3 regions of the Ruania alkalisoli genome follow, and region 2 is predicted to be linked to each of the others. Evidence: riboswitches for the same ligand, from Rfam matches in the RefSeq annotation. Region 2 holds a riboswitch; each other region holds the start of a gene.
The links. Region 2 has a riboswitch for S-adenosylmethionine ahead of IM660_RS02875 (aminotransferase class V-fold PLP-dependent enzyme). Riboswitches for the same ligand answer to the same signal wherever they lie in the genome.
Positions count from the first base shown of each region.

Region 1: linked by a shared signal. The riboswitch ahead of IM660_RS01750 (methylenetetrahydrofolate reductase) and the one ahead of IM660_RS02875 (aminotransferase class V-fold PLP-dependent enzyme) in region 2 are both predicted to bind S-adenosylmethionine.
Region 3: linked by a shared signal. The riboswitch ahead of IM660_RS12195 (LLM class oxidoreductase) and the one ahead of IM660_RS02875 (aminotransferase class V-fold PLP-dependent enzyme) in region 2 are both predicted to bind S-adenosylmethionine.

Region 1 is NZ_CP063169.1:387,251-397,255, reverse strand. It holds gene metE (5-methyltetrahydropteroyltriglutamate--homocysteine S-methyltransferase) at 1-1,076, opposite strand, end outside; gene IM660_RS01750 (methylenetetrahydrofolate reductase) at 1,243-2,151, opposite strand; SAM riboswitch class I at 2,219-2,321, opposite strand; gene IM660_RS01745 (enoyl-CoA hydratase/isomerase family protein) at 2,578-3,672, shown strand; gene IM660_RS01740 (cation:proton antiporter) at 3,628-4,833, opposite strand; gene IM660_RS01735 (L-rhamnose mutarotase) at 4,914-5,246, opposite strand; gene IM660_RS01730 (SDR family NAD(P)-dependent oxidoreductase) at 5,387-6,148, opposite strand; gene IM660_RS01725 (ATP-NAD kinase family protein) at 6,151-7,347, opposite strand; gene gcvPB (aminomethyl-transferring glycine dehydrogenase subunit GcvPB) at 7,344-8,927, opposite strand; gene gcvPA (aminomethyl-transferring glycine dehydrogenase subunit GcvPA) at 8,924-10,005, opposite strand, start outside.
Region 2 is NZ_CP063169.1:691,271-701,275, reverse strand. It holds gene IM660_RS02890 (helix-turn-helix transcriptional regulator) at 1-474, opposite strand, end outside; gene IM660_RS02885 (hypothetical protein) at 494-706, opposite strand; gene IM660_RS02880 (DUF6882 domain-containing protein) at 984-1,691, shown strand; SAM riboswitch class IV at 1,810-1,925, shown strand; gene IM660_RS02875 (aminotransferase class V-fold PLP-dependent enzyme) at 1,959-3,368, shown strand; gene IM660_RS02870 (alpha/beta hydrolase) at 3,422-4,387, shown strand; gene IM660_RS02865 (hypothetical protein) at 4,422-5,738, shown strand; gene IM660_RS02860 (hypothetical protein) at 5,747-6,301, opposite strand; gene IM660_RS02855 (DUF4352 domain-containing protein) at 6,298-6,858, opposite strand; gene IM660_RS02850 (hypothetical protein) at 6,858-7,535, opposite strand; gene IM660_RS02845 (histone-like nucleoid-structuring protein Lsr2) at 7,579-7,905, shown strand; gene IM660_RS02840 (DUF1266 domain-containing protein) at 7,948-8,907, shown strand; gene IM660_RS02835 (trimeric intracellular cation channel family protein) at 8,909-9,595, shown strand; gene IM660_RS02830 (ABC transporter substrate-binding protein) at 9,796-10,005, shown strand, end outside.
Region 3 is NZ_CP063169.1:2,738,740-2,748,744, forward strand. It holds gene IM660_RS12185 (glutamate-5-semialdehyde dehydrogenase) at 1-1,129, opposite strand, end outside; gene IM660_RS12190 (MFS transporter) at 1,260-2,498, opposite strand; gene IM660_RS12195 (LLM class oxidoreductase) at 2,722-3,711, opposite strand; SAM riboswitch class IV at 3,980-4,106, opposite strand; gene IM660_RS12200 (CHAT domain-containing protein) at 4,182-6,518, opposite strand; gene IM660_RS12205 (S8 family peptidase) at 6,523-8,088, opposite strand; gene IM660_RS12210 (hypothetical protein) at 8,090-8,494, opposite strand; gene IM660_RS12215 (RNA polymerase sigma factor) at 8,544-9,116, opposite strand; gene proB (glutamate 5-kinase) at 9,189-10,005, opposite strand, start outside.

The DNA.
Region 1 (10,005 bases), 300 kb from region 2:
GCCAGCCAAGAACGCAGCTGCTCGGGCAGGTCGGTCTCGTCGGCCACCGTGTGCGGCACGTGCAGCAGCGACGTAGACGTCGCCACGCTGACCGGACCATCGTGGGCGGTGCGCAGCCGCTGCAAGCGCTCGGCGGCAGCGTGAAGGTCAGTGCGCCAGACGTTGTGACCGTCCACCAACCCCGCGACCAGGGTGAGGCCACGCGCCTGGGCGAGGGCGCCGTCGTCGGGAATCTCACCCTTGACCAGATCGAGGGCGATCGCCTCCACGCCGGTACCGGCGAGGGTGGCGAAGCGTTCGCGGAGGTCGCCGTAGGGTGCAGCGACGAGGATGCCTGGGCGGTCAGCGGTGGCGGCGAGGGCGCGGTAGGCGCGGTCGGCGGCGTCGTTCAGCTGCGCGGCGGGGATGGTGCCGTTGTCGCTGACCAGGGCGGGTTCGTCGAACTGCACCCAGGTGGCGCCCGTCTCAGCCAGTTCGACGAGCAGCTTCTGGAAGGCGGCCACGAGCTCGTCCAGCCGGGCGAGCGGATCGGTGCCCTTCGCCAGGGCAAGCAACGTGACCGGCCCGACGACGACCGGCCGGGTGTGCACACCAGCCTCCTTGGCCTCGACGAACTCCGCCACCGGCCCCGAGCCGGGCACGTACTGCAGTGGGGTGTCCGGGCCGATCTCCGGCACCAGGTAGTGGTAGTTGGTGTCGAACCACTTGGTCAGCTCGAGCGGCGCGGTCTCGGCGTCGCCGCGGGCGAGCCGGGAGTAGTCGGCGAGGTTGATGGAGGCCGAGGCGTCGATCCCGAACCGCTCGGGGATGGCACCGACGGCGACGGCGGTGCTGAGCACCTGGTCGTAGTAGCTGAAGTCGGAGGGGATCGCCGCGGTCTGCGGGTCGAGGCCGAGGTCGGTCAGGTGGGTGCGGGTACGTTCCCGGAGCCCGGCGGCAGCGGTGGCGAGGTCGGTCTCGGTGGTGGTGCCGGACCAGAACGACTCGAGCGCCCGCTTGAGCTCGCGGCGCGGGCCGATGCGGGGGTAGCCGAGGATCGTGGCGGCGGGGAACGTGGGGTGGGTGGGCTGGGACATGGATCCTCCGGTGGGGTTGGCATCCCGGGGGCCGAACGCTGAGTTGCTCGGCATTCGAGGCTTGGAAGCCGAGCAACCCAGCGTTCGCCGCCGGGCGTGGGTGGGGTGTGATGGGTGTGACGGATCACCGATCAGCCGTGGAGCCGACCGGTCAGGGGGGTTTGTCTCAGCGCAGACCGGACTCGCGTAGCAGGTCGAGCACTGCTCGCGAGGAGTTGAAGGTGTAGAAGTGGATGCCCGGCGCACCGGTCTCCACGACCTCGTGCACGAGACGGACACTGGCGGCGAGACCGCGCTGGTAGGCCTCGTCCTTGTCGGCGGCTGAGTCCAGATGGTCGAGCAGGTCGGGTGGCACGGGCACACCGGTCAGCTCGACCATCCGGCGCAGCCGGTTCGGGTCGGTGAGCGGGAGCACACCGGGAACGATCGGGATATGCACCCCGGCGGCGCGGGCCTGGCGCACCAGCTCGGCGTAGTGGCGCGCGTCGTAGAAGAGCTGGGTGATCGCGAAGTCCGCCCCCGCGGCCTGCTTCTCGAGCAGCGCCGCGACGTCGTCCCGGGCGATCATGGGCGTGCCGTCGTCGGCGTAGGCGCCACCCGGATAGGTGGCCACGCTGATGCTGACCTCGTCTCCCTCGTCGCCGAGGTGCTCGCGAGCGGTCTGACGCAGCAGGTGGACCAGCTCGCTGGCGCGCGTCAGGCCCTGCGGGTGCGGCTGCCAGTCGGGCTCCCCAGCGGGCGGGTCGCCCCGGAGCGCGAGGAAGTCCCGTACCCCTGCTTCGAGCAGCGTGGCGACATACTCGGACAGGTCCTCGGCACTGGCCCCCACACACGTCAGGTGCGCGAGCGGCGTGACCGGGGTGTCGTCGAGAACGCGGCAGATCAATTCCCGGGACGTGGTCCTGGTGGAGCCCGAGGCACCGTAGGTGATCGAGAAGTAGTCCGGGATCTGGCTGGCGAGCGCGCCGATGGTGCGGCCGATCGTCTCCCGCCCGCGCGGGGTGCGCGGCGGGTAGAGCTCGAACGAGACACTGGGCGTGGCCCGCGGGCTGCGGTAAAGAGTGGCGGTGGTCATGTCCGGTCACCGCCGGTCGGGTATGGCGTGCGCGCCACGGAACGGAAACACTGTGCCTGCATCGATAACTCCATCGAACCTGGCTGTAGCACCCTTCCCCGCGGGAGGCTTCCGTTGAGGGGTTGCTGCGGCGTCGTCGAGCCAGGACTCTCAGCCGCTCTGGATGGTGTGCGTTTGATGCTACCGGTCTCGTTCTCCGTCTCCACCGCGTATCACCGACTGAGATCACGAGTCCATACGGGTCCGACCTCACAGGCGGGGAACCTCCGAAATTCAACGTCGATCTGGTCGTTGAGCCAACCCGGCGCAACCGCCAGATTGACGCGCAATTTCCGGCCCTCCGGAGTTCACACGTCGATACGGTGGTGATGCGGCCATCCGAACCGCCAGATCGACGTCGGATTCCGCGCGGGAAAGGAGCACGCCATGGCCACCAGCAACGCCGGCCCCGCGGAGCGCGACCTCACCTGGGCCCCGGCAGGCGAGCACGTACTGGTCGCCCGGCAGGGCGCTCTGGGCCGGATCCGGTTGAACCGGCCGCGAGCGATCAACGCGCTCACTCTCGAGATGGTGACGGCCATGACGGCGCAGCTGCGCCGCTGGGCCGCGGAAGGATCCGTGCAGGCTGTCGCGCTGGATGGTGCCGGGGAGCGCGGCCTGTGCGCCGGGGGTGACGTGCGCGCCATACACGACGGGCTGTTGGCCGGCCATCGGTACGGCGACACCGAGCGGGCAGCAGGCGTCGATCGGGCGGTGGAGTTCTGGCGCGCCGAGTACAAGCTGGATCAACTCATTGCCGAGGCCGAGCTCCCGGTGGTGGCGTTCATGGACGGTGTGACGATGGGCGGGGGAATCGGTCTCGCCGGGCATGCCTCGCTCCGCCTGGTCACGCCACGCACGCAAGTGGCCATGCCGGAGACGGGGATCGGGTTCTTCCCCGACGTCGGGGCGCTCTTCCCGCTGTCGCGGGCCCCTGGTGAGCTCGGCACCTACCTCGCCCTGACCGGGGTGAGCATCACGGGATCGGACGCGATCGCCGTCGGGCTGGCCGACGCGATGATCGAGACCGGCGCCTGGGAGGACCTGTGCGCGCACTGGGCCACGGGTGCGCCGCTGTCGGTGCTGATCGGACCGTCACGGCCAGAGCCTCATAGCGACCTGGCTGCTCAGCGACCGTGGATCGACGCCAGTTTCGAGGGCGAGGACGCGGCCACGATCGAATCCCGCCTGGACGCCCGGCAGGAGCCGGAGGCCCAGAGCGCCGCCGCCACCTTGCGTTCCCGCTGCCCGTTCTCCGTGGCCGTGGCCCTGGCAGCGATCAGGCGTGCTGCCCAGCTCCCGACCGTGGCGGACGTCCTGGCGCAGGATCTCCGGCTCGGGACGGCTTTCATGAACGGCGCCCCCGCCCAGGACTTCATCGAAGGGGTGCGAGCTGTGCTGGTGGATCGTGATCAGAGACCGCGGTGGCGGCACGACTCACTCGCGGCGGTGGACCGGAGCGAGGTGTTGGCCCTGTTCTGAGCCGCCGAGCGCACCGGCCACCAACGGCATCACCAACACGCTCACTGCCCCGGCCGCCACGAGTAAAGACGCCACGTCAGCCGGCATGGCCTCAGCGGAGACGGCCACCTGGGTGACTGCCACGATGATTGGCAGACTCGTCGCCGAGTAGAGACCCACCTGGGCCGCCTCACGAGTACCGAGGCGGTCTGCACCAACGAACCGCTCACCGAGGAACACCGGCAGCCCGCGCACCAGCAGCAACGCGACCACCAGGATCGCGAGCAGGCCCGGCGCTCCCGCGACCGCACCCGGATCGATCGCCATCCCCGAGGTCACGAAGAACACCGGGATCAGGAAGCCGTACCCGAAGCCCTCCAACTTGCGCTCCAGAGCCTCATCGCCACTGGGCAGCACCCGCCGCAGGATGAATCCGGCGGCAAACGCCCCGAGGATGATGTCCAGCTGCAGTACTGCGGCCACGGCGAGCAGGGCCGCGAGCAGCAGCATGGTCGCGCGGACAGTGGTCTGGGAGGTGCTCTCGGACTTGTACCGGATGACCTGCAGAACCTTCGACGAGACGCGCTGGGCTCGCAACGGCACCCTGCCGATCAGCACCGCGGCCACAACGAACACCGCGAGCACCCCGAGGGATGCGACTGTGCCGCGTGCACCGAGCAGGATCGCCATGGCGAGCACTGGCCCGACCTCCCCGATGGTGCCGTGGTTCATCACGGCACGCCCCACCGGGGTGCCGGTGAGGCCACTCTCACGAAGGATCGGCATGAGGGTGCCAAGCGCAGTCGCGCACAGCACGATCGCGACGGAGAATCCAGCCACCGCCGAGTCCGCGAACAGACCGGCGGCCCCGGCAACGCCTACGGCTAACCCGAAGCACACCACCCACACGAGCACCGACCGCTTCCCGCGGTGGCTGGTCAGTTCCTCGGTCTCGATCTCGTACCCGGCGAGTAGGAACAGCATCCCCAGGCCCAGCTCGCGGACCAGCTCCACCCCGTGCGCAGTCCCTGCCAGATCCAGCACCTGCGGCCCGAGCACGATGCCGGCGCCGATGAGGAGCACCACCTCGGGAACCGCACGCCGGGGAATCGCCGAGGCGATCACCGGGGCCAGGACGGCCGCCAGCATGATCCAGAACAACGAGACCAACGCGATCTCCACGCCCGCTCCTCCGGTCTACCAGGTGCCGTCGAAGCCTGAGTGTGGCATGCGACCGCACGAGACGAGGTCGGGATCGCTGCTCAGTTGGTGCTGACCTGCTCGCTCAGCGTCCACACCTGCGGCACCGCGGTACCGGCGGGGCCGTCGGTGAAGGTTGCGAACCCTTCCAGGTGCTGGTTGATGAATTCCTGCCACCGCGCGTTCGCCGGGCTGGTCTCCAGGGCGATCATCGCCGCCTCGAAGTCGTCACACTCCACCAGGTGGAACAAGTCCCGGCCGCTACGCCAGATCCGCCACTCGTGGATGCCCAGCCGTGCGAACTCGGCCGCGAGATCGTCCGGGATCCGCTGGTGATCGCGCTCGTAGGCTTCTTCGTGGCCGTCCTTGAGGCGTGAATGCAGGGCGATAGTCATACGCCTCAACCTAACGTCGGACGCCGAGCAGATGCGACTGCCGGGCGGGGACTACGCGAGCGCGGCATGAGTGTCGTCGACAGGCACGGAATCGACATCCAGGCCGCCCTCGTGAGATTCGGCAGCGGGCAGTTTGATGCTCAGGCGATCCCGCCCCCGTCGGCCACGAGCGCCGCGCCGGTCACATAGGAGGCGGCGTCACTGGCCAGCCACACCACAGCCGCGGCGATCTCCTCGGGCTGACCCATCCGGCCCAGCGGCCGGTCCACGGACTCGGCGAGGAACTCGGCGGGGTCCTGGCCGAGCTGGCGGGCCTCGTCGGGCAGCATCCCGGTGTCGACATCGCCGGGATTGATGGAGTTCACCCGGATTCCCTGCGGGCCGTGGTCGATCGCGAGCGCCCGGGTCATGTTCACCACGGCACCCTTCGACGCGCAGTAGGAAAGTGCCCGGCCGCCGCCCTTGAGACCCCAGCCGGAGCCGGTGTTGACGATCGATCCACCACCGGCCGCGGCCATCACCGGCACCACGTACTTGCACAGCAGGAAGATCGAGCGCACGTTCACCGCCATCACCAGGTCCCAGGTGTCGGCGTCCAGCTCGGTGGCGGTGGTGCGGCGGATGATGCCGGCGTTGTTGAACAGCACGTCGATCCCGCCGAGCTCAACCTGCACCCGGTCCACCAGCGCAGTCACAGCGGCCTCGTCAGAGACGTCCGCCTCGATGGCGAGGGCGCGACCGCCGTCGGCCACGATGGCGTCAGCCACGGCCTGAGCGGCCTCGCCATCCAGGTCCACCACGGCCACCTGCGCACCCGCCGCGGCGAACGCGCGGGCGGTGGCCGAGCCGATCCCGCCAGCTCCCCCGGTGACGATGGCAGTCTTGCCGGTGAGGTCATTCATGGTCATACTCCGTTCGCTGCGGTTGCTGGGTACATGCTGGTGCGTCCGGGCCCGGTGGTCACCCGGAGCATGCCGGACAGAGCAAGATCGATGCCCGGTTCGCCGGTGTCGATCAGGAGCGGCCGGCCGCCGAGCTCGGTGAGCTTGCGCTCGGTGGCGCCGACGAGGAGGCGGTCGCGGGCGAGGTGATCAGCATCGCCGAGGGCCGCCGTCAGGACCCGCGCGGAGAGCTGCTGGTTGCCGCGGCCGAACAGGAACCCCTGTCCGCCGACCACCCCGACGACGACTCCCGCCCCTGGCCTGTCATGGCCGTCTGTCCCGCCGGTCCCCTCGGGCGATGCCCCGACGGCGGCCAGTGCCGTGGTCTCGTCCATGTCCGTGGCGAGCAGCTCACCGTCGCGCAGCACGTCCACGCCCAATGGGGTGCCGCTCAGACCGAGGTGCCGCAGCAGGGCGGCCGTGGTGCCTCCGGGGCCGACGAGGTAGGTCACCCCGGGGCGTAGCTGGGCGGCCAGCCCGGCCACCACGGAGGCCACGGCCGCGCCGTCACCGGTGGGGGTGGCGACCTTGCGGCCCTGGGAACGCTGGGGGTGCGCCGGTGTGCGGACCAGGGCGAACAGTCTGGGGTCCACTCGCCCGGTGCGGACCTGCTCCTCGTCCACGTCCAGCACCTCCGCATCCACCAGTGTGGCGGCGCCGACGAGCAGGTCAGCCGCGAGCGCCCCGGCGGCCTGTGGGGAGACCGCGAAGCACGCCGAGTACATCTTCACCCCGGCTGGCACCCCGAGCACTGGGATTCTCGATCCCGAGACCGTGAGCCCGGCAGCCACGTCCCGGGCGGTCCCGTCGCCACCGGCGAAGAGCACCAGCTCCGCACCGGCCGCCACCAGGGCCGCGGTAACTACTCGGGTGTCCGCGCCGGTCCCGGTTGGGTCGGGGAGGTCGACCGGGACCGGCACCATCCCGGCCTCGCGCGTCACGTCCTCGCCGAGGTCGCCGGGCCCGGTGAGCACCGGCGTCCCGGCAGGGAGGGATTCCAGCGCCTGTCGGGCTCGCTCGCCCGCCCGCGCCCGCACCCCAGCGGCACGGGCAGCGGCCTGGATCGCGGCGCCGTCGCTGCCCTTCAACCCGGCCGGTCCACCAAGGCCGGCGACCGGGTTGACCACCAACCCCAGCCGAGGTGCGGCAGCGTTGATCACGGTCGGCGGTGCTGGGGGGCGTCGGGGTACTTGCGCAGGTAGCCGCGCCAGGTGACCGCCCACCGGTCCGGGTCGTCCAGGTCGTCGTGATGGGTGTGATGCACGGTCTGGTTGTGCGGTGCGGTACGCACCATCTCCGGGTCCGTCCGGGCTTCGTGAGCCACCTGCGCGAGGATGGCCGCGTACTCGTCCAGCTCGGCCATGGAGTAGGACTCGGTCGGCTCCAGGGTGAACGGCTGCGGCACCACGTACGGGTGGTGGCTTGTCCAGTAGTGGGTGCCGTAGTCGGCGGCCCGCACCCCGATCTCCTCGGAGGTGATGCCCGTGTCTTCGTACAGCTCCTGCCAGGAGTAGCGCACCTGCTCCACCCGGCGCCTTCCCGTCGCGTACGGGGCGGAGGCACCTGGGATCGCGAGGATCTTGCTCATCAGGTAGTTGTTGTTCAGCACCGCGGTCTCGGCCACGGCCCGCAGTCCGGGCGCGCCGAGGGCGGCGATCCAGGCGTAGGCCTTGGCGATGGTGGGGATCACGCCGTAGAACGCCGAGACCGCACCGATGGACAGCTCACCGCCGGCGGCCAGACGGAACCGGTCGCCGTCGCGCTCGACCATCGGCCCGGGCAGGAACGGCGCCATGTGCTCGGCCACCCCGTTCGCCCCGGCACCGGGACCGCCGGACCCGTGCGGGGTGCCGAAGGTCTTGTGCAGGTTGAAGTGGCACACGTCGAAACCGGCGTCCCGGGCGCGGGTGATGCCGAGGATGCCGTTCGCGTTCGCCTGGTCGTAGGAGGCGAGCGCCCCGACGGCGTGCGCCGCCTCCACCCAGTCGACGATCCGGGGGTTGTAGATCCCGGTGTCCTCCGGGTTGGTCACCATGATCGCCGCGGTCCGCTCGGACAGGGCCGCCCTGAGCGCGTCCAGATCCGGGTAGCCGTCGGCGTCCGGGTGGATGGTGATCACCTTGTAGCCGGCCACGGCGGCCGCGGCGGCGTTCGAGGGGTGGGAGAAGATCGTGGTGATCACCTCGTCGCGCTGCTCGGCCTCACCACGGGAGGCGTGATAGGCGCGGATCATCGCCACGTTCGTCCAGATGGCGCTCGAGCCGCCGGTGGAGTGCAGGCTCACCCTGTCCATCCCGGAGATCGCCGTCAGCGCCTGCTCGGTGCGCCACAGGATCTCCAGCGCCCCCTGCACCGACTCCTCACCCTGCAGCGGGTGCACGTCCCGCAGACCGGGGTCGGCAACCAGCTGGTCGTTCACCTTGGGGGCGTACTTCATCGTGCAGGTGCCCTGGCCGACGTCGACGTTCAGGTCCGCGCCGAGATTCTCCTGGGACAGGCGCAGGTAGTGCCGAAGCACCCGGGCCTGCCCGATCCGGGGCAGCGTCGGCGGAGCAGGGCGACGCAGGGACTCGGGCAGGTCGGCGAGCACGTCGCCCACGGTCTCCCGCACGCCGGGCTCAACCTGAGGTGGCAGCACACCGCGCTCCCCCGGGGCGTCCAGCTCGAACACGATCGGCTCGTCCCAGCGTGCCTGGTGGAAGCGGCGCAGGGCGGGCTTGGTGGCGATCGGCAGACTCATCGGGCGACCTCCTCGAGGACGGGGGTGTGGGTGGTGGCGTCAGTAGCGGTGCCGAGAACGGCACCGAGCTCACGGGCGAGCAGGTCGATATCGGCCTGCGTGGTCATCTCGGTGACGCACACGAGCAGTTCGTGCTCGCCGAGCACCACACCGGCTTCGATCTCCTTCGCGCGCAGCTCCTCGACCACCTCGGCGGCCGGGCGGGGCAGGTGCAGGACGAACTCGCGCAGGTGCACGGCGCCGTCGGCCTCACTCACCCCCGGCAGGGCGGTGAGCACCTTCCGGGCGTAGGCGGTGCGGGCCAGCAGCGTCTCACCGAGCTCGACCATCCCCTGCGGTCCCATGAGTGCCAGATACACCCCGGCGGCGATCCCCCACAGGGCGGCAGCGGTGCCCACCCACTCCTTCCCCTCCTCGCGGTGGGCGAAGGCGGTGCGATCCCAGGCGACGTCCCCGAAGCCGTACTCACCCTCCACCGAGGTGGAGGCGAGACCGAACAACCGGTGCGGCATCTCCATCACGAGCCGCGGATCGTCGGCCACGCCGACGAAGCCGGCGTGGCCGCCGCCAAACCACGCGTGGATGCCGAGGGACTGGATGTCACCGCAGGTGATGTCGGCGCCCTGGGCGGCCGGCGGAGTGAGCACCCCGAGGCCGATCGGGTCGGTCTGGGCCACCAGCAGGCCGCCGACGGCGTGGGTCGCCTCGGCGAGCTGCGTCATCGCAGTCTCCACCGCGCCGGTGGCCGAGGGGGTGCTCACCCAGACGGCGGCCACGTCGTCGCCGAGGAGTGCGGTCACTGCGGCGACGTCGGCGATGCCATCGACGGTGGGCACGTGCTCGAGGCTCGCATACGGGCGGATGAAGTCCTCCACCTTGCTCAACACGTCGGCGCGGACGTCGGAGGCGACCAGGATGCGGGTGCGTCCGGTGGCGCGCACGGCCATGGACAGGGCGGTGGCCGTCGCCTGCAGGCTGTCGTAGGTGGGCACGTTCACCACCTCCACCTCGAGCAGCTCGGCCAGGAGCGAGGCGTACTCGAACAGTGCCTGGAAGCGGCCGTGGTCCTCGTACGGCT
Region 2 (10,005 bases):
CAGCAGATCGCGGGTGGAGGCGTCAGCCCAGTGCAGGTCCTCGATCACCAGCAGGACCGGTGCCCTTTCGGCCAGGGTGGTCAGAGCCGAGAAGAAGGAGTCGAAGACCTGGAGCTGCTCTGAAGTCCGCCCGGTGCCACCGCGCGCCACCAGGGTCGCCAGGGCCGGCGCGTCCGCCACCAACGAGGCGTCGATGTCGCGCATCTGCTCGAGCACCTCGACCACCGGCAGATACGGCGGGGCAGCGTCACCGAGGCCGACGCAATGCCCGATGAGGACGACCCCGCCGGTGCGTTCGGCGATGCCGGCGACCTCGCCCACCAGGCGGGTCTTGCCCACGCCGGCTTCCCCGGGCAGCAGTACGGCAGCTGCGGACCCGCCGACCGCCTCCCGCCACACGGCGTCCAGGCGGGCGAGTTCCGCAGTGCGCGCGACCAGCGCGATCTCAGACCCGACCCGTGCCACGGAGGTCATCGTGTCATGCACCGCGCTGTCAGGCTCGCCGCTCCAGGTCCTGGTGAGCGAGGCTGGGCTGAGCTCGTACCGTCTGTGCGGCGGCACGCTGAGCGATGAGCCGGCGGATGTTCAGCCGCCGGCGGGTGCGGGGTACGACGAGCTGGGTGAGCAGCCGCTCCCGACGGTCGGCCATCTCCGCTCGGAACAGGTCGTCGTGGGTGTTCATGGTGTGCTCCTCGGTGCTCGGCATGAGCCTCACTGTGCTCCTGAGGTCTGACATCGGGGGATGGGGTGGTCACGTCCCGTCTGCGCCCGGCCCCCTTACCCCGTGCCCCACGACGGCGCAGGCCGGGTAAGGCCTGTGGTGGTCGCCACTTCCTGGGGGTAAGGGGGCGTGCACCTCACCGTCTGAACCAGGATCGGCAGACTGACACACAGCCATGTCGCGCCGGAGATGCGTCAGTCTGCACACGGTGTGTGAATCGAGACCGGGGTCATCGTCGGTGCTGCTGTCGTAATCTCAAGGCGTGACTCAGATCAGCTCCTTCCAGGACGTCCTCGACGACTCATTGCTCACCGCTCACGACCGGCAGTCCGACCTCCTGGGCCGCTTGGAGGCGTGCGGGCCCGAGGAAGAGCGCACGTGGGGCGTCGACCTCGACACCCGCACCGCAACGTTCACCGGCCCTGCGGGAACCTTCACCGCCACGGCGCACCTGCTGGGCAGCGCCGCACCTGGCCCCCGGTCGTGGCTGTGGGCGTGGGCCAACCCGCAGTACGCCGGTCCCCTGGTCGCACGCGCCGAACAGGTACGCGGGTTCGGCGAGCAGTACGCGATCCCGCAACTACGGGACGCCGAGGTCCCCCTGGACGCTGAACCGCGCCAGGTGGCCGGGCACATCTGCGCCGCTGCCGGTCTGATCTGCGGCGGGCTGACGCACTACACGCTCGATGCCGGCCGCGGCACCGTCGCGGCACTTCTGCTCGAGTCTCCCGAGCTGGCTCCCACCCCACCGAGCGCGATCCGTGCGGCACGGGTGCTCGCGGAAGTGGCCCAGGCCGGGCAGGTCCGCAACTGGGACCGGGCGATCCGCGGCTACGCCCAATGGCGGGGTTTCACCCTGGGTGAGGCGCCCGAGGGCCTCACCCTGGCCGCACCGGATGGGACTGCCATCTGCACGCTCGACGATCGGGGCCGCCTCGGTCAGGTGAAGGGGAGCTTCCACCAGGCCTGACAGGACAGGTCCCGCGGGAGCAGCCACGCCGTCATTATCGAACGGTCGACGCAGCGAGCAGTACGCGTACTGAGACACCCGGACCGCCCCATCGGCGGCTATGGCATCCTAGGTGTCAGGTCATGAGCGCCAGCGAACAGCCCCGGCTAGCTGGCCGGCAACCCTCCAACCGCGGTGGGGTGCCCCGGGTGACGACCAGGCCGGCGTCGCGGTGGCGCCCGGCAAGCGCGGACCCCTCGGGGTCCGACGGACCTTCCGGAGGATCACATGTCGCAGCACACACTTCTCCCGCTCGTCGGCGCCGAGACCACGGTCCCGCTGACGGTCCCGCGGGATGGCGCCTCGTCGATCGGCTACGCGAACCTCGACTATGCCGCGAGCGCACCGGCACTGGCGGCTGTGGCGGACGCCGTCGCGCGGGCGTTGCCGCTGTATGCGAGCGTGCATCGTGGGGCGGGGTACCTCTCGCAGGTCTCGACGGCCCTGTACGAACAGGCTCGCACCGCGGTCGGGCGCTTCGTGGGGGCGAGGGCCGATGACGTGGTGGTCATCACCCGCAACACCACCGATTCGCTGAACCTGCTCGGCGGGTGCGTACCCGGACGGGTGCTGGTGCTCGACATCGAGCACCACGCGAACCTGCTGCCGTGGCAGCGTCGCGGCGCCGACGTGCTCGCCGCGCGCGCATCCGTGGCCGAGACGGTGACGGCACTGCGGGAGGCTCTGACTGCCGGCGACTACGCCCTGGTAGCGATCACCGGGGCCTCAAATGTGACCGGTGAGTCGTTGCCGGTGGCCGAGGTGGTGGCCGCCGCGCACGAGGCCGGAACCCGCGTGGTGGTCGACGCCGCCCAGCTGGCCCCACACCGGCTGTTCTCGCTGCAAGCCACCGGTGCCGACTACGTGGCCGTCTCGGGGCACAAGCTGTACGCGCCCTACGGCGCCGGTGCGCTGATCGGGCGCCGGGACTGGCTGGATGTGGGCACGCCGTACCTCGCCGGCGGTGGTGCGGTCACGAACGTCGCGGTCGAGGAGACCGTGTGGGAACCCGCACCGCAACGGCACGAGGCCGGCAGCCCGAACGTGATCGGGGCCATCGCACTCGGGGTGGCCTGCACCCAGCTGGAGGCGGTGGCCGCGCGTCTGGCCCAGCACGATGCTGCGCTGCGCGCACGGCTGATCGACGGGCTGGAGGGGATCGAGGGCGTGCAGGTGCTGCGCTTGTGGGCGGACTCGGCCGAGCCGACAGCCGTGGTCTCGTTCAGCCTGCCTGGTCATGATGCCGGCCTGGTGGCCGCCTATCTCTCCGCCGAACATGGCATCGGAGTGCGCGACGGCCGGTTCTGTGCCCATCCGCTGCTCGCCGCGCGCGGGCTGGAAGCCGGGCTCCGCGCCAGCATCGGGCTCGGCACCACCTCCGAGCACGTGGACCGGCTCATCGCCGGGATCGAGCAGTACCTGACCACTGGTTCCCGCGCCTCCTATGAGGTGGTCGGCGGCCGGTGGCAGCCGCAGGACGACCAGCGTGAACTGCCGGAGGCGATCGGGCTGCTGCAGGATCTGCATGCGGAGGCGGATGCACCGTCGGTGCTCGCGACCGCGGCAGCCGGCGCAGGGTGCGGCCCGGCTGCCAGCACCGTGCCGACGGTGGCGCAGGTACTGGCCGGCACGCACTGAGCCCAGCCCGAGCAGCAGCGCCCGGACTCGAACGTCACCCGTAGTCTCGGTGCATGACGACGGACGTTCTGGGACACCCCTGGCAGCAGGAGACGCTGCGGCTGCGACCCGAGGCGGCGGGCGAACCCGTCGCGACCCTGGTCAGCGCCAGGGCACCCCTCGGCGTTGCTGATCCAGCCGAAGCAGCGACACCCTCACGGGCCGTGCTCTATGTGCACGGCTTCACCGACTACTTCTTCCAGACCGAGCATGCCCAGGCGTGGCTGGATGCCGGCTACGACTTCTACGCTCTGGACCTGCGCGACTGCGGCCGGTCGATCCGTCCCGGCCGCACGCCGAGCTTCGTGGCGGACCTGGCCACCTACGACGAGGAGATCGGTCTCGCACTCGCCCGGGTCCGCGCGGCCGGCGCGCAGCAGGTGGTGCTGCTCGGGCATTCCACCGGCGGGTTGATCACCTCCCTGTACGTCTCCGACCACCCTGGAGCCGTGGACGCCCTGGTGCTCAACAGCCCGTGGTTCGATCTCAACTCCTCCTGGGTGAACCGGGTGATCACCACCCGTTTCATCGACGTGCTCGGTACCTGCTTCCCGTTACTGCGGGTGGGCACCCTGGGTGAGCCGTACGGGCGCAGCCTGCACACCTCCACCGGCGGCGACTGGGACTACGACCTGGCTTGGAAGCCAATCGAGGACGTCCCGGTTCACGCCGGCTGGTTGCGGGCGGTGCGGCGCGGGCACGCCCGGGTCGCGCGCGGCCTGGACATCCAGGTGCCGGTTCTGGTGTGCACCTCGGGGCGCAGCGGGCACCCAAACCACCCGTCTCCGGAGGATCTCACCGGCGCCGACTGCGTGCTGAACGTGGCGCACACGTGGACGCGTGCGCCCAGGCTCGGAGCCGATGTGACCGTACGCCGCTTCGAGGGCGGCCGGCACGATCTGGCGCTCTCCTCATCCCGCGTCCGCCACGCCTATGCGCAGGAGGTCATGTCCTGGCTCGCCACCCGGATGGCCCGCTGACGGCGCAGGTCACCGACTCGCTATCGTCACCCCCATGAGCAACCCGCCGCAGGAGGAGTCAGCCGCGGTCGCCCACGCTGGTGACCCGTTCTCGTTCCGCGCACTCGCGGTGGAGCTGATCGCCCTGCTGGTCACCACCGCGCGCCTGCTGCGCACACACTGGTTCGCCGTCCTGGTACTGGCCCTGGTCGGCGTGACCGCGCACCTGTACCTGCAGGACCTGTCCATCCTGGCCGGACGACTCGGTGCGGTCCCGGGACTCCTCACCCTGACGCTGGTGCCGTTCGCCACGTTACTGACGACGGTCGCGATCCTCCTGGTGCTCCGCCGCCGGGCCCGTTCTCGCAGCATGGCGCGGGACCTCATCGCGGCACTCGGCAGCGTGCTCGTGCCATTCCTGGTGGTGTACGAGAGCGGCGGCGGGCTCACCGAGGATCGCCGCGTGTACGCCCTGGCGGGCGTGTGGGACGACATCGGCCGGATGGACATCGACGACGTCGACGGGACGACCCGCCTGGCGGAAGCCACCTCGCCGCTCGTACTCGCCATCGTGGCTGTCGCTTTGGTACTGCGACGTGTCGGCTCGCAGGTGGTCGAACGCGATTCGCTCTGGCCGGACCAGGACGCTCCGGTCCGGATGGGATTGCGGGTCATCGTCGGGTACTTCGAGCTCGTCTGGATCGTGCTCGGCGCCTCCGTGGTCACCTACGCGATGGGCGAAGCACGCGGCTGGTGGCACGCACGGGTGATCGCGCGGGCGCTGGCCGCCTGGTGGGACTCTGTCGCTCTGTCACTGCCTGGCCTGGGCAGCGCGGTCTCCTGGCTCGTGGCGGCCGGAGGAGTGCTCTTCACCGGGGCGATCACCGCCGTCGTGGTCCCGTTGGCGTGGCTGACGATCGGCCTGGTGATCTACGGCATCCGCACCAACGAGCTGGTCAGCATGGCGGACGTCTCAGCGAAAGCGCCGTTCGCACAGCGGATCGCTTCCCGGGTGGAGGACCCGAGGGTGGTGCGAGCATGGACGAGGATCAGTCAGCCGCAGGGGCGGTTCGGGATGCTCATCGGCGGCCTCGGCCTCATGGTCCGCTCCGGATGGGCACCCCTGGCGGCGTACTGCCTGCTGTACCTGCTGCTGACATTCGTCCCCTACCTCGTATGGGGCGCGTTCCGGGCAATCACGCCATGGCTCGACGCCCTCGCGTGGAACGCATGGTGGGCGCCGCTGACGGCCGCCTCCGACATCCTGGTCATGGTGCTCACGGCCACGCTGCTGGCGGCGACGGCCGACCGGCTGCTGGCGCGACTGGGGGCACCGACTGCGTTGCGCTTGCGAGAACGCCCGGTCCGCTGAGCGGCGAGTTACTGCTCCACCTCGAGCCGGATGTACTCCGGGTAGCGGACGACTTCCTCGATCCGGACTGCTGCGGGTTCGGCATCCTCGGGCAGCAGCACCAGCAGGTGCTGAACCTCGGGGATCGGGTCCTCCCCCGGCTCCGGTGCAGATACAGACAGTGACCACTCGTAGTCGTCGCTGCTGAGCGGCACGTTCTGACCCGCCTCGAACAACCTGCCGTCGGCCGACTCCACGAGCGTGGTGACGAAGGAGTACTCATCCTGCGTCGTAGTCACCGCCAACGAGATCCGCCACGGCTGGAACCCCTCGGGCGGAGACCAGACCGTGTCCCACTCGAGCACGCGAGCGGCGGGTTCGATCGCCACCAGCTCCACCTGGACGCCGTCAAGGGACTCCCCCGCACCGAGCGCCGCATGTGGACCGCTGGGCCACCATGACTCGCGCGCGTCCCGGGTCACCTGCCACCCGAGTGCAATGAGCGAGATCAGGGCGACGAGCGTCAGCACCAGGGTGCGGCGCCTCCCACGCGGACCGGCTGTGCCGGCGGATGCGCCGCTCACCGTTCCCCCTCACCGAGCAGCTCGGGCTCGGCGAGGATCACGCGATCGGCCGAGATCTCCTCGAGCGAGATCGTCGTGACGCCGTAGCCCACGGGAACGTCCTCGGCCACCGTGCGCGGGTAGGCCCACACGAACAGCGTGAGGTCCCCGAGCGCATCGGCTGCCACCTCGAACGCGACCTCACCGCGTGTCCACGTGTCCGGAGCGACCCGCCAGTCGGACACGGGAGAGCGGCTCGAGATCGCATAGGTACGACCCTCGGAGTCCCGGAGCCCGAGGCCGGGCGAGTAGGCCGGCTCGCGTGTGGTGGCGGCCGAGTAGTCGACGATCACCCACATCCCGCTGGTCTGCAGCGGCACGCCGTCATCGTCGAGGGTCTGAGCCGCGCGCACGTCGTGCACGTGCACCTGGAACTCGCCGATACGCACATCCTCCCCGAGTGCAAAACGCGTCGACACCGATCCGGACGGTTCGGTCCCGGCGGTCACGGCGTTGACCCCCACCCCGGCGGCAAGCACGAGGAGGACGCCGAGCAACAGCGAGAGCCGCGGTCGCATCACTCCTCCTCATCCACGAGCGTGGGCGGCACATCGGTGACGGGCACCTCGACCACGCCCAGCAGCGGCTCGACCTGCCACAAGATGTTGCCAGGGTCGAGCATGCTCTCCTGCGCCAGCACGGGATAGAGCTCGACCTCCACCGACTGGGCGGCGGGTGTGCCCGCAAGCGGCCACAGCATCGCGACCTCGTGCGGCACATCCGGGGAAAGCGTGACCAAGAACGACTCGTCGCTGACCACCACCGTGGTCCGGGGATGCTCCTGCAGCGGGTCCATTCCCGGCACCCGGAGCAGGTCGCGGCTGAGGATCACCTCCTCATCCCCCCGGTTGACCACCTCGACCACCACGCCGAGCCATGCCGACGCCTCCTCGGGAAGCGCGTGGGTCTGGACGTCGGCGGAGACGAACGTCGATCGCACCTCCACCTCCACCTGCCCCAGGTCGAGCCGCTGCCCGACGGCGTAGCGTTGCGCCTGCACGTCATCGGCGGCGGCGAATCCGCCCACCACAGCGACGGCCACCGGTGCCAGCAGCATGCCTACGGCTACCCCCGCTCCGATCTGCCGCCACCGGCCGGCAGTGACCCACACCCACGCGCGCCTGAGAGCGGTGCGCACGGACCGGCGGGAAGTCATGGCGTCAGAGTAGCGACCGCCGTCGGTGGAACGTGCCATGGCACCACCTACGATAGTGATGACCCCCAACTCAGGAGACCAAGTGGCCACCAGGACGATCATCGACCTGACCGACGACCTCGACGGCACCGAGGCACAGCACACGGTGCGGTTCTCTCTCGAGGACGCCGTGTACGAGATCGACCTCAACGGCGCCAACCGTGACAAGCTGGTTCGCGCTCTGGCCCCGTTCGCCGCCGCGGCACGCCGGGTGCGCGGCGGTGTGGCAGACGGCGGATCCGTCCGTGATGAGACGCCCGTCGATACCCGCGCCGTCCGGGAATGGGCCCGTGCGCGCGGCATCGAGGTGCCCGCGAAGAAGCGCGTTCCGGCCACGGTCATCGAGCAGTTCCGCGCCGCCGGCAACTGACCTTTCACCCGCAGATCCTGCGTCTGTGGTGGGATATCTCCCGTGGACCTCATCACGATTGCTGCCTGGGCCGCCGTCATCCTGTTCGTCGGAGCCAGCTGGTTCGGGATATCCCTGCTGTACCGCCGCGCCGGTGAGCGCGGTGAACGTCGACGGGCCGAGCGTGCGGTGGTCAAGGAGTTCAAGAACGGCGCACACACCGTGACCTTCCAGTGGGGTCCAGAGACGATCGCTCAGGACCCCACCGGCTGGCTACTGGTGGCCAGTGGGCACCATGCGGTGGCGGCGAACCAGCCGTTGGACGTCTTCGGCTATCCCGCACCTGGCGAGGGCGCACGGATCCTCGCCGAGTCGTGGGACGTGCACTCCCGCACCGACCTGGTGGCGCAGATGCTCAGCCTGCTGGTCTCCGGGCACCGCAACTCCTTCGACGCCGAACGTGCGCACTGGCTCTCCCTCGATCAGGCCGGGCAGCGCCAGCTCCGCAAGGATCTCGCCAGGGCGGCCAAGGCCTCGCCCACCGCCCGCGAGGAGTACCTGCGCTTCGAGCGGATCCGCACCGATGCGCAGGGGGCGCGGTCGATCGACTTCCTCGCCTGGGACCTGGACCGGGTCATTCTGCTCGCTCGCGCCGGGGTCGGAGCCGGGTATCTCAGCGAGCCCGAAGGACGCGACCTGGCGCTCGCAGCCGCGGCCGGCCTGCGCTCGCGCTACCGGGGCTGGGATGAGCTGAACGCGTCCTTCACCCGCGGCCGCTGGTACTGGCGCAGCATGGACGGCGTGGAGGAAGCCTCCGCAGCCGAGCATGACCGCCAGTTCACCCGGGCGGCTGCGCCGATGTGGAATCTGGTGCCGTGGGAGGCAGCACTGCCGGCGCCCACCTTCGCCGCACTCGACAGCCTGCCACCGCAGATGGTGGCTTTCCTCGCCGAGCAGCACCTGGGCCAGCCGTGGCAGGCCGAGCTCCGGGCGGCCGTCCAGGCGCGTCTGACTTCGGGGTGACGTGGACCCTGAGGCGCTCATCCGCTGGCTGGACCTGACCGGGGTCCTGTTCAACGCGATCCTCGGCGGTGTCGTCGCCCGGGCGCACCGGCTCGATCCGATCGGATTCGCGGTGCTGGCCATTCTCTCCGGCCTCGGCGGCGGGCTCATCCGGGACACGTTGCTGCAGGCCGGTCCACCGGTGGCGCTGACGGACAACGCCTACGTCCTGACCGCCCTCGCCGGTGCCGTGATCGCGTTCGCCGTGCGGCTCGAAGGCCGCATCTGGGACCGGGCGTTCGCGCCGATCGACGCCCTCGCCCTGGGCCTGTGGGCAGCCGTGGGCGCGCAGAAGACACTCGCGGTCGGCCTGGGCCCGCTGGCTGCTGTGATGCTCGGGGTCGTCACCGCCGTCGGGGGAGGGTTCGTGCGGGACGTGGTGATGCGCCAGGTTCCCCGCATCCTGGGGCGCTCCACCCTGTACGCCACGTGCGCACTCGCCGCCGCCGTCCTGGCGACAGGTCTCACCCTGCTGGGTGCGAGCACGTTCGGCAGCCTCGCCGGGGCCGCGCTCGGCGCCGTGCTGTGCCTGCTCGCACAGTGGCGCGGCTGGGTGCTCCCGGAGTCGGTCGGGTGGAAACCACCGCGACCCAGCTTCCGCCGCCTGCGCAAACTCGCCCGCCGGGCGGCCCGGCGACGGCACGAGTAGATAACAATCAGGACACATTGTCACCGGCTGCAGGTCGCTGACCTGCAGCGATGCCTATCAACGACCCTGGGCACGACACCGCAGGGTTGACGATCTCCCGTCGATCACCGCACGATGACTTACGTGTGGGAGCGCTTCCACGTTTGGGGGTGGGAGCGCTACCACGGTCACCGAAGACCCTCACAGACAAGGACGTCATCATGACGACACGCACGAGAATCACCCTGGCAGCCACCAGCATCGCGGCCATGACCGCGCTTGCCGCCTGCGGAGGAGGTGACAGCGGGAGCGACTCCGAGGACCCCGGCACCACCGGCTCCGGGGACGGCGGGGACGAGATCACTCTGACCGTCGCCACCTTCAACCAGTTCGGCTACACCGACGAGATGCTCGACCGCTACGAGGAGGAG
Region 3 (10,005 bases), 2.0 Mb from region 2:
CCGAGTCCAGCTCACCGGTGAAGCGGCGCACGGCCGCGACGTCATTGCTGAGGATGGCTTCGGTGTGCCCGGAGGACCAGGTGCGGATGTGCTCGAGCGCGGCGTCCAGGTCCGGCACCACCCGTACCGCGATGTCCATGCTCAGGTACTCGGTCGCCCAGTCCTCGTCCGTGGCAGGAACGACGTCCGCAGACGAGGGAGCGTGGGTGGCTGAGGTCTCGTCGGTGTGCAGGCGTACCCCTGCTTGGGCCAGCGCTGCGAGCGCCGCGGGGAGGAAGGACTCGGCGGCGTCGGCGTGCACAAGCAGCGTCTCGACGGCGTTGCACACCCCGACCCGCTGGGTCTTGGCGTTGAGCAGGATCTGGACGGCCTGGTCCACCTCGGCAGTGGCGTCCACGTAGATGTGGCAGTTTCCGACGCCGGTCTCGATCACCGGCACCTGGGATTCGGCCACCACGGTCTGGATGAGCCCGGCGCCGCCGCGCGGGATGAGCACGTCCACCAGTCCGCGGGCACGCATCAGGGCCCGCGCACCAGGGCGGCCGTAGGCATCGACGGACTGGATGAGCTCACGTGGCAACCCGACCCGTTCAAGTGCTTCTCCCAGCACGGCCACGATGGTCTCGTTGCTGCTCGCGGCCGCTGAGCCACCGCGCAGGAGCACCGCGTTGCCGCTCTTGAGGGCCAGTCCTGCGGCGTCCACCGTCACATTCGGCCGGGCCTCGTAGATCATCCCGACAACGCCCATCGGCACCCGTACCTGGCGCACAGTCAACCCGTTCGGCAGGGTCTGACCACGCACGACCTCCCCCACCGGGTCAGGGAGTGCAGCCAGCTCGCGGAGTGCGTCAGCGATCCCGGCGATGCGCTCCTGCGTCAGGCGCAGCCGGTCCACCAGTCCCGCATTCATCCCGGCGGCACTCTCGCGCTCCACATCGACCGCGTTGGCGGCCAGGATGCGATCAGCGTCAGCGACCAGGGCGTCGGCCAGGGCGTGCAGCGCCTCGTTCTTGGCGGCGGTGGTGGCGCTGCGTAGTGCGCGGGAGGCGGTCTTCGCCGCCTGCGCCAGTTCCCGGACCCCGGTACTCGCCTGCTCGTCGGTGACCTGTGCTGCACTGTCGACGCTCATCGCTCCAGGATACGCCGGTACCCAAGTGTTCTCCGGTGCCCGACCGCTGACCGGACTGACACGATTGGCCCGGCCGGGGCATCGTGATGCCCGGCGTGACGTATCCGTGTCGGTCCGGTCAGTCGAATCCTCAGACGACCTGCTCAGGTACGGTCCGAGGTGCCGTCTGGGCCCGGCGCAGTGCCCGGGCCCCGAACAGCGAGATCAGGGCAGCCAGGCTGGCACCGGTGATCGTGACAGCGAACGCCGGGGTGTATCCGCCCCAGTCGGCGATGCGACCCGCCGCACTGGACCCGACGGCATAGCCCAGGCCGGTCGCCGCGGCCAGCAGCGTCATCGCAGCCCCGAGCCGGCTCGGCGGGCTGATGCGCTCGGCGAGGGTGAAGGTGGTGATCATCGAGGGAGCGACGGCCAGCCCGAGAACGATGAGCACCGGAACGAGCACCCCGAGCGAGGTGACGAGCAGCAGCGGCAGGCTGAGCACCGCAAGTGCGACGGTGAACAGTCGCAGCCGGTTCTCGTACCTGAACGCCTCCGGCACCGCGACGACGGCCAGCCCAGCCGTGACCGACCCGATGCCGAGCAGCGCATGCAGCAGACCGGTCAGTCCCGGCTCCCCGGCCTCGGTGGCCAGCACCGACGCTCCCGCCTGCACCGAACCGAAGATCATCCCGATGGTCAACTGCGCGAACACGAGCACGAACAGCACGGGCGGGATGCGCACGGCCGGCACGGTGCGGTCCGGTTTCGGCACCACCGTGGCGGTGGGGTGCAGGGCGAACCACAGGCCGAATACGCCCAGCAGTACGCCAGCGGCGATCAGCGCGGCCGAAGGGTTGAGCACGGCGGCCACGACACCGACCAGCGCCGGGCCGAGGACGAAGCTCGCCTCGTCGGCGGCGCCCTCGTAGGAGAAGGCCGCATCGACGAGCCGCTGCTCAGCACCGCCGGAACGGCGTGCGATCGGGCGCCACCGCACCCGCGCCATCGTGCCCACCTGGGGCAGGAACGCCCCGCTGGCACCGGCGATGAGCACGAGCGGCCACCACGCCTCACCCGGGGTGTAGGCGGCTGCGGCCAGCACCAGCCACAGGAGTCCGGCCGCACCCACCACCGATTGCACGAGCAGCACCCGTCGCTGCCCCACTCGATCGGTGAGCGCGCCCGCGAATGGGGACGCGACGGCGTTGACGACCGCGGTCGCACCTGCGGCAGCGCCACCGGCACCGTAAGAGCCGGTGACCGCCGAGACCAGCAGCAGCGCCCCGATCTGGGACATCGCCAGCGGCAGTCGTGCCAAAAATGCGACAGCCACGTAGAGGGCGCCGGTGAGGGAGAACAGGTTCCGGTAGGAACTCAGCGGGGACATTCAGGGCTCCAGGGTGCGACGAGGCGCGCACCACCCCACCGCTGGTGCGCAGAAGCCCTGATCGCAGCACCGAGTTTACATCGCCGAAACCCGGCCTCGCCAGGTCTGGTGACCGAGCCGACACCGCCACCGCGGTCCGCAAAGTCACACGTCGATGTGGTCGTGAAGTCGGCTCGACTCAACGACCAGATCGACGAGTGATTTCTGGGTACTGGCCCCCGGGTCAGGCCGTGGCGCGCACGCGGGTCGGCGCAGCAACCCGCTGACGGCGCCCGGCCGCCGGTGCGGTCTGCACGGTCGCGGTGCGCGGCTTGCGGAGGCCGCGCGCCTCCAGCTGCGGGACGACCTCGTTCACCAGAGCCACCACATCGGTGGGCACCGAGGCGGGGATCACGGTGAATCCGTCCGCCGCACCAGCGTGCACCCACTCGGCCCACAGGTCGGTGAGATCACTCGCGGTGCCGATCGAACGCAGTGGCACCTCTCGCGGCTGCTCCTCCAACGACGTCAGCAGGTCCCAGCGCGCACGGGCGCTGGGAGCATCGGCTGAGATCAGCGCGCGCACGTCCACGAGCACCTGCACATCGTCGGCGTCGCGCCCCCACTCCACGGCAGCCTCGCGGATGGCCGCACGAGCCGCACGAGCCTCCTCGAGGGTGCCGACGCTGAGCCGGGCGACATCGGCGCGGGCGGCAGCAAGCTCGCCGTCCACCGAGGTCCGCACCGGGACGACCACCTGCGGACGCGACGTACCCGCGGAGGTGCGCGGCGCCGTCGGCCATCCGTTGATGACCGACTCCACGGCGCGCAGGCTCCGCGCTCCGGACTCAGCCACCTCCAACTGCCAGCCGGCACGGCCGGCGGAGGCGCGGTGCACGCTCGCGACCGCCCCGGCCACATGCTCCGGACGGTGGCTGCCCAGCGGCACGGTCGCCACGAGCGTGGCACCGGTGGTGTGCCGGGAGAGGCGGGAAGCGGCCACGGCCCCGTCGAGCCAGTCGTCACGACGGCGCACGCCGGCGTGGTGGAAGGTCTCGTCCAGTGTGAGCAGGTCCACGCCGCCCTTGTCGGCGAGCGAAGCGAGGCCGGCCAGGCGGCCCATGATGAAGGACTCGGCGTCGGAGTCCTCGGCGCGGCGCCACTCCCGGGGGGCGCCGGCGCCGGAGAGATCGAGGGAGATCAGGGACGTGCGAAGTGCGGCCGAAGCAGGCATGAGAGGTTCCTTGTTCTGCGAGAGCGGGGAGCTCGATCGCGCCGAGTGCACGCCGGCGTTGTCACGCCACCGGCAGGTGTGCAGCCGCGAACCGAGGGTGGTACCGAAGGGGCGGATCGCCCGAGGGACCGGTCGAGAGTTCGGCTCAGGCCGACATGGAACAGCAACACATCATGCAGGTGGCGAATCGCAGTGCAGGCCGTAGGGGCACTGGGGTCCGGTCCTGATTCATCTGATGCTGTTCCTTCTCTCGGTCACCGCGCTCGCGGTGTTGCGCTTGCCCTGCACCAGTTGGCCAGGGCCAGGTCGTCACCCGGGGCACCCCACCGCAAGTGGAGGGTTGCCGGTCAGCTGGCCGGGGCCGTGTTGTTTCCAACGTGCTGACACTCAAGACCTTGGTCATGACTGTAGAGGCCGATTGGATGACGTGTCAACCAAATCGGATGGAGGCTGCGTGGTCGGAGCCGGTCTCAGCCCGCGCCGTAGCACTGCACGGCACAGTCGAGCGCCTCGCCGCCGAAGGCGTTCGCAACCGCCTCGGCCGGACTGCTACCGCGAGCCAGCAGGCCGTGCAACTGCCCGAACCGGTCCAGAGCGGCCGTCTCGGCGATGTCGGCCGGAGCCGCCACCACCGACCGGGCGCCGGCGTGCAGCCACGCCCGCGCCATCCCGAGCGAGCCACCAGCAGCGCCGCACGCGGAGAGGATCACCACCGGCGGCACCCGGCCGAAGAGCTCGACGTCATGGCCGAACAGGTCCCCGTCCGCCAGTTGCAGGGACGCGAACAGCGGGTGCGCCTCCCGGTCCTGCCCGTGGGCGCTCACGTGCAGCAGATCCACGTCCGAGGCGAGGGTCTGGGCGTCGTCGCAGCGCTCCCCCACCGTGACCGTGTGCCATCCCTGGCGGACCAGGTCCGCCTCAGCGCTCCCGGTGCGGGTACCGGGCCCGACGACGACCCCGACACTGCGGATCGGCCCGGCATCGGTCTGGCGCAGCCACGCACTCGCCGAGGTCGGCACAGTCACCGGGACGCCCACCGTGCTCGGCAGCTGCCCCCAGGGCATCCGGGCCATCACTGCCGGTGCGGTGATCGTCAGCGACCCTGCCCCCTGTAGCGCCCGTGCAAGGATCTTGTCCAAGCCCTCGATCCGCTCCTGGAGTGCGGCACGCACCACCGGTGCGGCGAGCTGTGCCGCCATCGTCAGGTCCGCGCTGAGGCCCCCGAGGAGCTGATCCATCTCGCCCCAGGCACCCAGGTCGAGGATGTCCTCGCGGTCGCCCAGAGTGAGGGCGATCAGCCGACCCTCGATCTCCATCAGCGTGACATAGCGTCCGGCCCGTGCTCCTGCCGACCGCTCGCGCACAGCCTGCACCGTCACCGGTGCGTCGGCGGGCAGCTCCGCTGCAGCCAGCCAGCGGCCCTGACGGATCTGCGTCACCAACTGCAAACGCTCGGCCGGGTCGCCGTCAGGGCCGAGGCGGCGCAGATCGGCCAGGAGGTCCGCCAGTTCCTCCGGCGGCCGGGTGGCGGGGACCCGGGCAACGAGCTCGCGGGCCCGTTCGGACCAGGTGAGCAGGTGCTGCGCGTCGCCACTGAGCAGCGCTGCCTGCTGACCGAGCCGGATCACCCGTGCACCCAAGCGCCTGCTCACCGACTGCAGCTCCAGGCTGCCGATGCCGCGCTGCCACCGGTCGAGCTCGTCGATTGCGGCCGATGCCGCGCTCAGAGCCGCATCGGTGTCGCCTGCCCGCAGTGCCACCTCCGCCGCGACCTCACCGGCGAGCAGCCGAACGGTCAGTGGCTCCTCCTCCCCCGGGAGACGGGGCGAGGTCCCGCGCAGGCCGGCGGCGCGCATCCGCAGCGCTGCTGCCGTGTGCCGGCGCCCGGCCTGCTCCAGCCGGTCAGCGAGCCTCTCCAGGCTGTGCGCAGTCGGTGGCCTCGTGCTGCGGCACCTGGCCAGCAGCACCACCGCGCGCGCCTCGTCTGCATCGACGGCGTTGCCGTGCTGACGATTGAGACGCACTGCACGCTCGGCGGCTTCCAGAGCCTCCTCGTTGCCGAGCTGGCGGGCCAGGTGCAGATCGACATCAGCCTGCAGTCGCCAGAGCCCGCTGCCACGCAGGCGCGCGGCCACGTCGCGCAGCAGCGCCACTGCTTCACCACGGAGCCCGGCGGCGTCCAGCACCTCGGACCGGTCGATATCGAGCGTGGCGGTCACAGACAGGCCTAGTCCCGCTAGTTCGGGTCGAGCGCGGTCCATCCACCGCAGCGCCGCCACCAATTGCCCGCGGAGCAGGTGGAGGTACCCAAGATTGTGCGCATTCTGGGCTGCCGCGATGACATTCGGGCCGCGCGCACCTTCCTCGAAGTCACGCCGAGCCTTCTCATAGGCTGCCACGCTCATGTACGCAGCGCCCCGGTTGAGGAGGATGTTGCTCCGCTCTTCTCCCGTGAGAACCTCCAGCGCCCTGGTGAACAACGTGATCGCCGGAACTGTCTCCCCACGAACGAACTGGATCGTGCCGAGCTGACCGGCCAGGAGAGCATGCGCCATGGTGCCGCGCCCCACCCGCTCCAACGCGGCCTCGCACCGCGCCAGCCCCTCGCTGACCTGCCCGCGTTCCACCTCAATGTACGCGAGCGTCCCTTCGATCCGACCGAGGTCGTCCATGCTCGCGGCGCACTGGCGCGCCCGGTTCAGCAAGTTCTCCGCACCTGTGAGGTCGCCGGCGTTGGCGAGGCGCCGCGCTTCGATGTGAAGCGCGGCGGCATCCTCGGGCACACCGGTAGCGGGCGGCTCTGTCACCGCGTCATCGACCGTCCGTCACCGATCGCAGAGCGAGTTGGGCAGCCCGGAGCCGGTCCGGCACGTCCTTCGCCGGGGGAATCCTTGGTTCCAGCACCTGCGCCACTCGCGCGGCGAGCAGTGGCGCCGCGAAGGACGTGCCGCTCCAGACGGCGAAGCCGCCGCGGAAGTCGTCCAGGTCGAGCGTCTCGCTCCCCGGCCCTGTCTCCACGCTGGGCTGACGTCCGGAATCCAGCCGTGGACTGGTGCTCACCAGCGCTGCACCATCCTCCCAGCAGGTGATCCAGGTTCCTTGGTTGCTGAAGGCCGCAATGGTCCCGTTCGGGTTCCGCGCGCCCACGGAGATCAGTGGCGCCACCGACGGGTCCGGGGAGAGGGTGAACGCGGCGGGGAAGTGCGGCCGCGTGGTGGCGGCGTTGCCGGCCGAGGCGACCACGGTGGTGCCGTCCGCCCGCAACTGGTGCAGCACCCCGTACAGCGCCGTGCTGTAGGCGGAGTCCTCTGGGCTCTCGTGGGTGTAGCTGAGCGAGAGGTTGAGCACGTCGATCGGCCCGCTCGTGCGCTGGTATTCGGCGAGCTGCGCCAACACCCCGATGAGCTCGAGCTCGGTGACGATCCCGTCACCGTCGCAGACCCGCACGGCGAGCACGTCCGCGTCCGGGGCCACCTGGCGCACCAGTCCGGCGATGAATGTTCCATGGCCGACCGCACGGCCGGCGAGACCGGTGATCGTGGAGCCAGGATCCGGATCGCGCTCTGGGTCCGGTGAACCGTGCCGGCCGATGGGCCCCCCGTTCAGCTGCGGTACCGAGACGACGTCGTCGAGCCACTCATGGTCACCACAGCCGGTGTCCAGCACCGCGACCGTGACCCGGCGGGAGGCCTCGGGGCGGCGGGCCGGGGGCGTGACCGGCACACTCACCGGCTGCCGTCCGCCGAGTCCAGGTTGTGCATATCCGGCGGCCGGGTTCGTCGCGATGAACGGGTTCGTGGCAATGAACGGGTTCGTGGCAATGAACGGGTTGGTGGCGATAAACGGGTTCGTCGCAATGAAGGGCGCAAGACTGAGCAGGTGATCGAGCCCCAGGGCAGCAGGCTTTCCCCGCCGCTCCTGCACGGCCCGCAGCACCACTGCCGCATCGGGTCCGTCCACCGGGGCTCCCGACCGCCGCACCAGCCGCAGCCCGATCACTCCGACCGGGATCGGCTCCCCCTTCGGCCCCGCGTACTGCTTGCCTGCGAAGACGCGCTTCCACAGCGCTCGCAGCGCGTCCAGGGCAGCATCCCGCTCGCCGCCGGCGTATGCCTTCCGGAAGGTCTCGACCGCGCCTGCCACCCCTGCTTCTGCGCTCACCTCCTCAGACACGAACAGCACCGGATCGCCGATCTCGAGCTGCCACTGTCGCTCGGCCAGGACCTCCTCAAGGACCCGCAGGTCCTCCTCCACCCCGGGCACCAGCGGGCAGAGCAACGAGTCGGCGAGATAGGTCGTGCCGAACCACCCGGAGTCCAGGTCGGGCCCGCAGGCGCGCACACGCGCCCAGAGCGCTCGTGGTTTCCAGTCGGTCATCTCATACCTCGAATCCTGGAGTCAGGTACGCACCTTCGTCGGAACGTAGTCGTAGTCGTACCGGCCCGGAGGGCACCTTGTCGAACTCGAACCGTCCCGCGGCGCTCACTCGCGCCGTCCGGGACCATTCCTCGTTCACGAGCGCCACCTCGCGGATACCTTCGGCCCAGCCGTCCACCCGGCGGGAGCCGTCGTCGTCCTGTCCCAGCCGTACCACGAGCGTGAGGCTGTCGGAGGTGAACTCCAGCACCTGGGCTACCTCGCCGCGCACGTCGGCCAGCTGCGCCGGCTGCAGCGTGAGCAGCTCAGCGTCGAGGTCCTCGGCCGCGACTGCTGCGATGAGCGCATCCACCAGTCCCTCCGGCACCGGGTCTGCGCGTTCCCACATCTCCTTCAGGGCCCGCATCGTCTCATCCTCGGCAGGCCACCTCACCGGCGTCCGTCCCTCGCCACCCTCACGCATGGTCAACCCCCTCTGCTGCCAACAATGTCCGTAGTCGTGCCAGGCACCGTGCCCGGGTGGGCCCGATGCTCCCGACCGGCATATCCAGCTCACCGGCCAGATTCCGGTAGTTCGGCCGGTCCAGGAAGGCCGCCACCCGCAGCAGCCGCTGGCACCGCTGCGAGAGCTGGGAGACCGACCGCCACAGCAACCGGTCCAGCCATCGGGTCGTGGCTTCCTGCTCTGCCGAATGACCTTCACCAGTCTCGGGCAGTTCCTCCATCAGCTCGGTCCGTGCACCGGCCTTGACCACCCGCCAGGCCTCTCGCCGCGCCGTCGTCACCAACCAGCTTCCGACGGCCTCGGGCTCGCGGACTGCATCGGGCCGGCGCACCAGTGCGAGCCAGGTGGTCTGCACGACGTCGGAGGCAGTCTCGGCGTCGAGCCGCTGGGCTCGTACCACTTGCCAGAGCACGGGGGTCAGGCAGCGGACGAGCTCGTCCATCGCCGTGGGTGAGCCCGCCCGCCATCGGCGGTAGTGCTCAGCGGCGGTGGCCCACACCGTCTGCTGCGCTGTTCGATCCATGATGGGAGTACTCTTCACGCTTGTTCAGGTGCGCACAACCGCTGGCGTGATACATCCGCTTCGCAGAAGGTCTCAGCGCGGCCGCACCTGGACGAGATCATCTCGGTGCACCACGGCGCGCACCGAGGCGTCGCCGTGCGATCGCGCGAGCTCCTCCGAGCGCCGCCCCATCCGGTCCGGCAGTTCCTCGGCCGAGTAGCCCACCAGCCCACGTGCCACGACCACGCCCTCAGGGCCGGCGACCTCGATCGGGTCACCTGCCTCGAAGCTGCCCTCGACTCCGACCACTCCGGCAGCGAGCAGCGACTTCTTCCCGGTGGTGATCGCCCGGACCGCTCCGGCATCGATCACCACGCGTCCGCGGGTGCGGGCAGCGTGGGCGAGCCACAGGCGGCGGGTCTGGATTCGCCGCCCGGTGGGCGCGAACCAGGTTCCGACGTCCTCACCAGCGAGTGCGGCGGCGGCGCTGGCGGCCGAGGTGAGCACCACCGGAACGCCCGACCCGGTGGCGATCGTGGCCGCCTCGACCTTGGTGACCATCCCGCCGGTCCCCACAACGCTTCCGGGCGCGGAGATCTCCACCCCGGCCAGGTCCGCTCGGCTCTCGACCCGAGCGATCCGGCGTGATCCGGGGCGGGTGGGAGGACCGTCGTAGAGGGCGTCGACGTCGCTGAGCAGCAGCAGTGCGTCGGCGTGGGTCAGGTGTGCCACCAGCGCGGCCACCCGGTCGTTGTCGCCGAACCGGATCTCATGGGTGGCCACAGTGTCGTTCTCGTTCACGATGGGCACCACGCCGAGGTCGAGCAGGCGGTTGAGCGCGCGCTGAGCGTTGCGGTAGTGCCCCTGACGCACGACGTCCTCGACGGTGAGCAGCACCTGCCCGACGTGG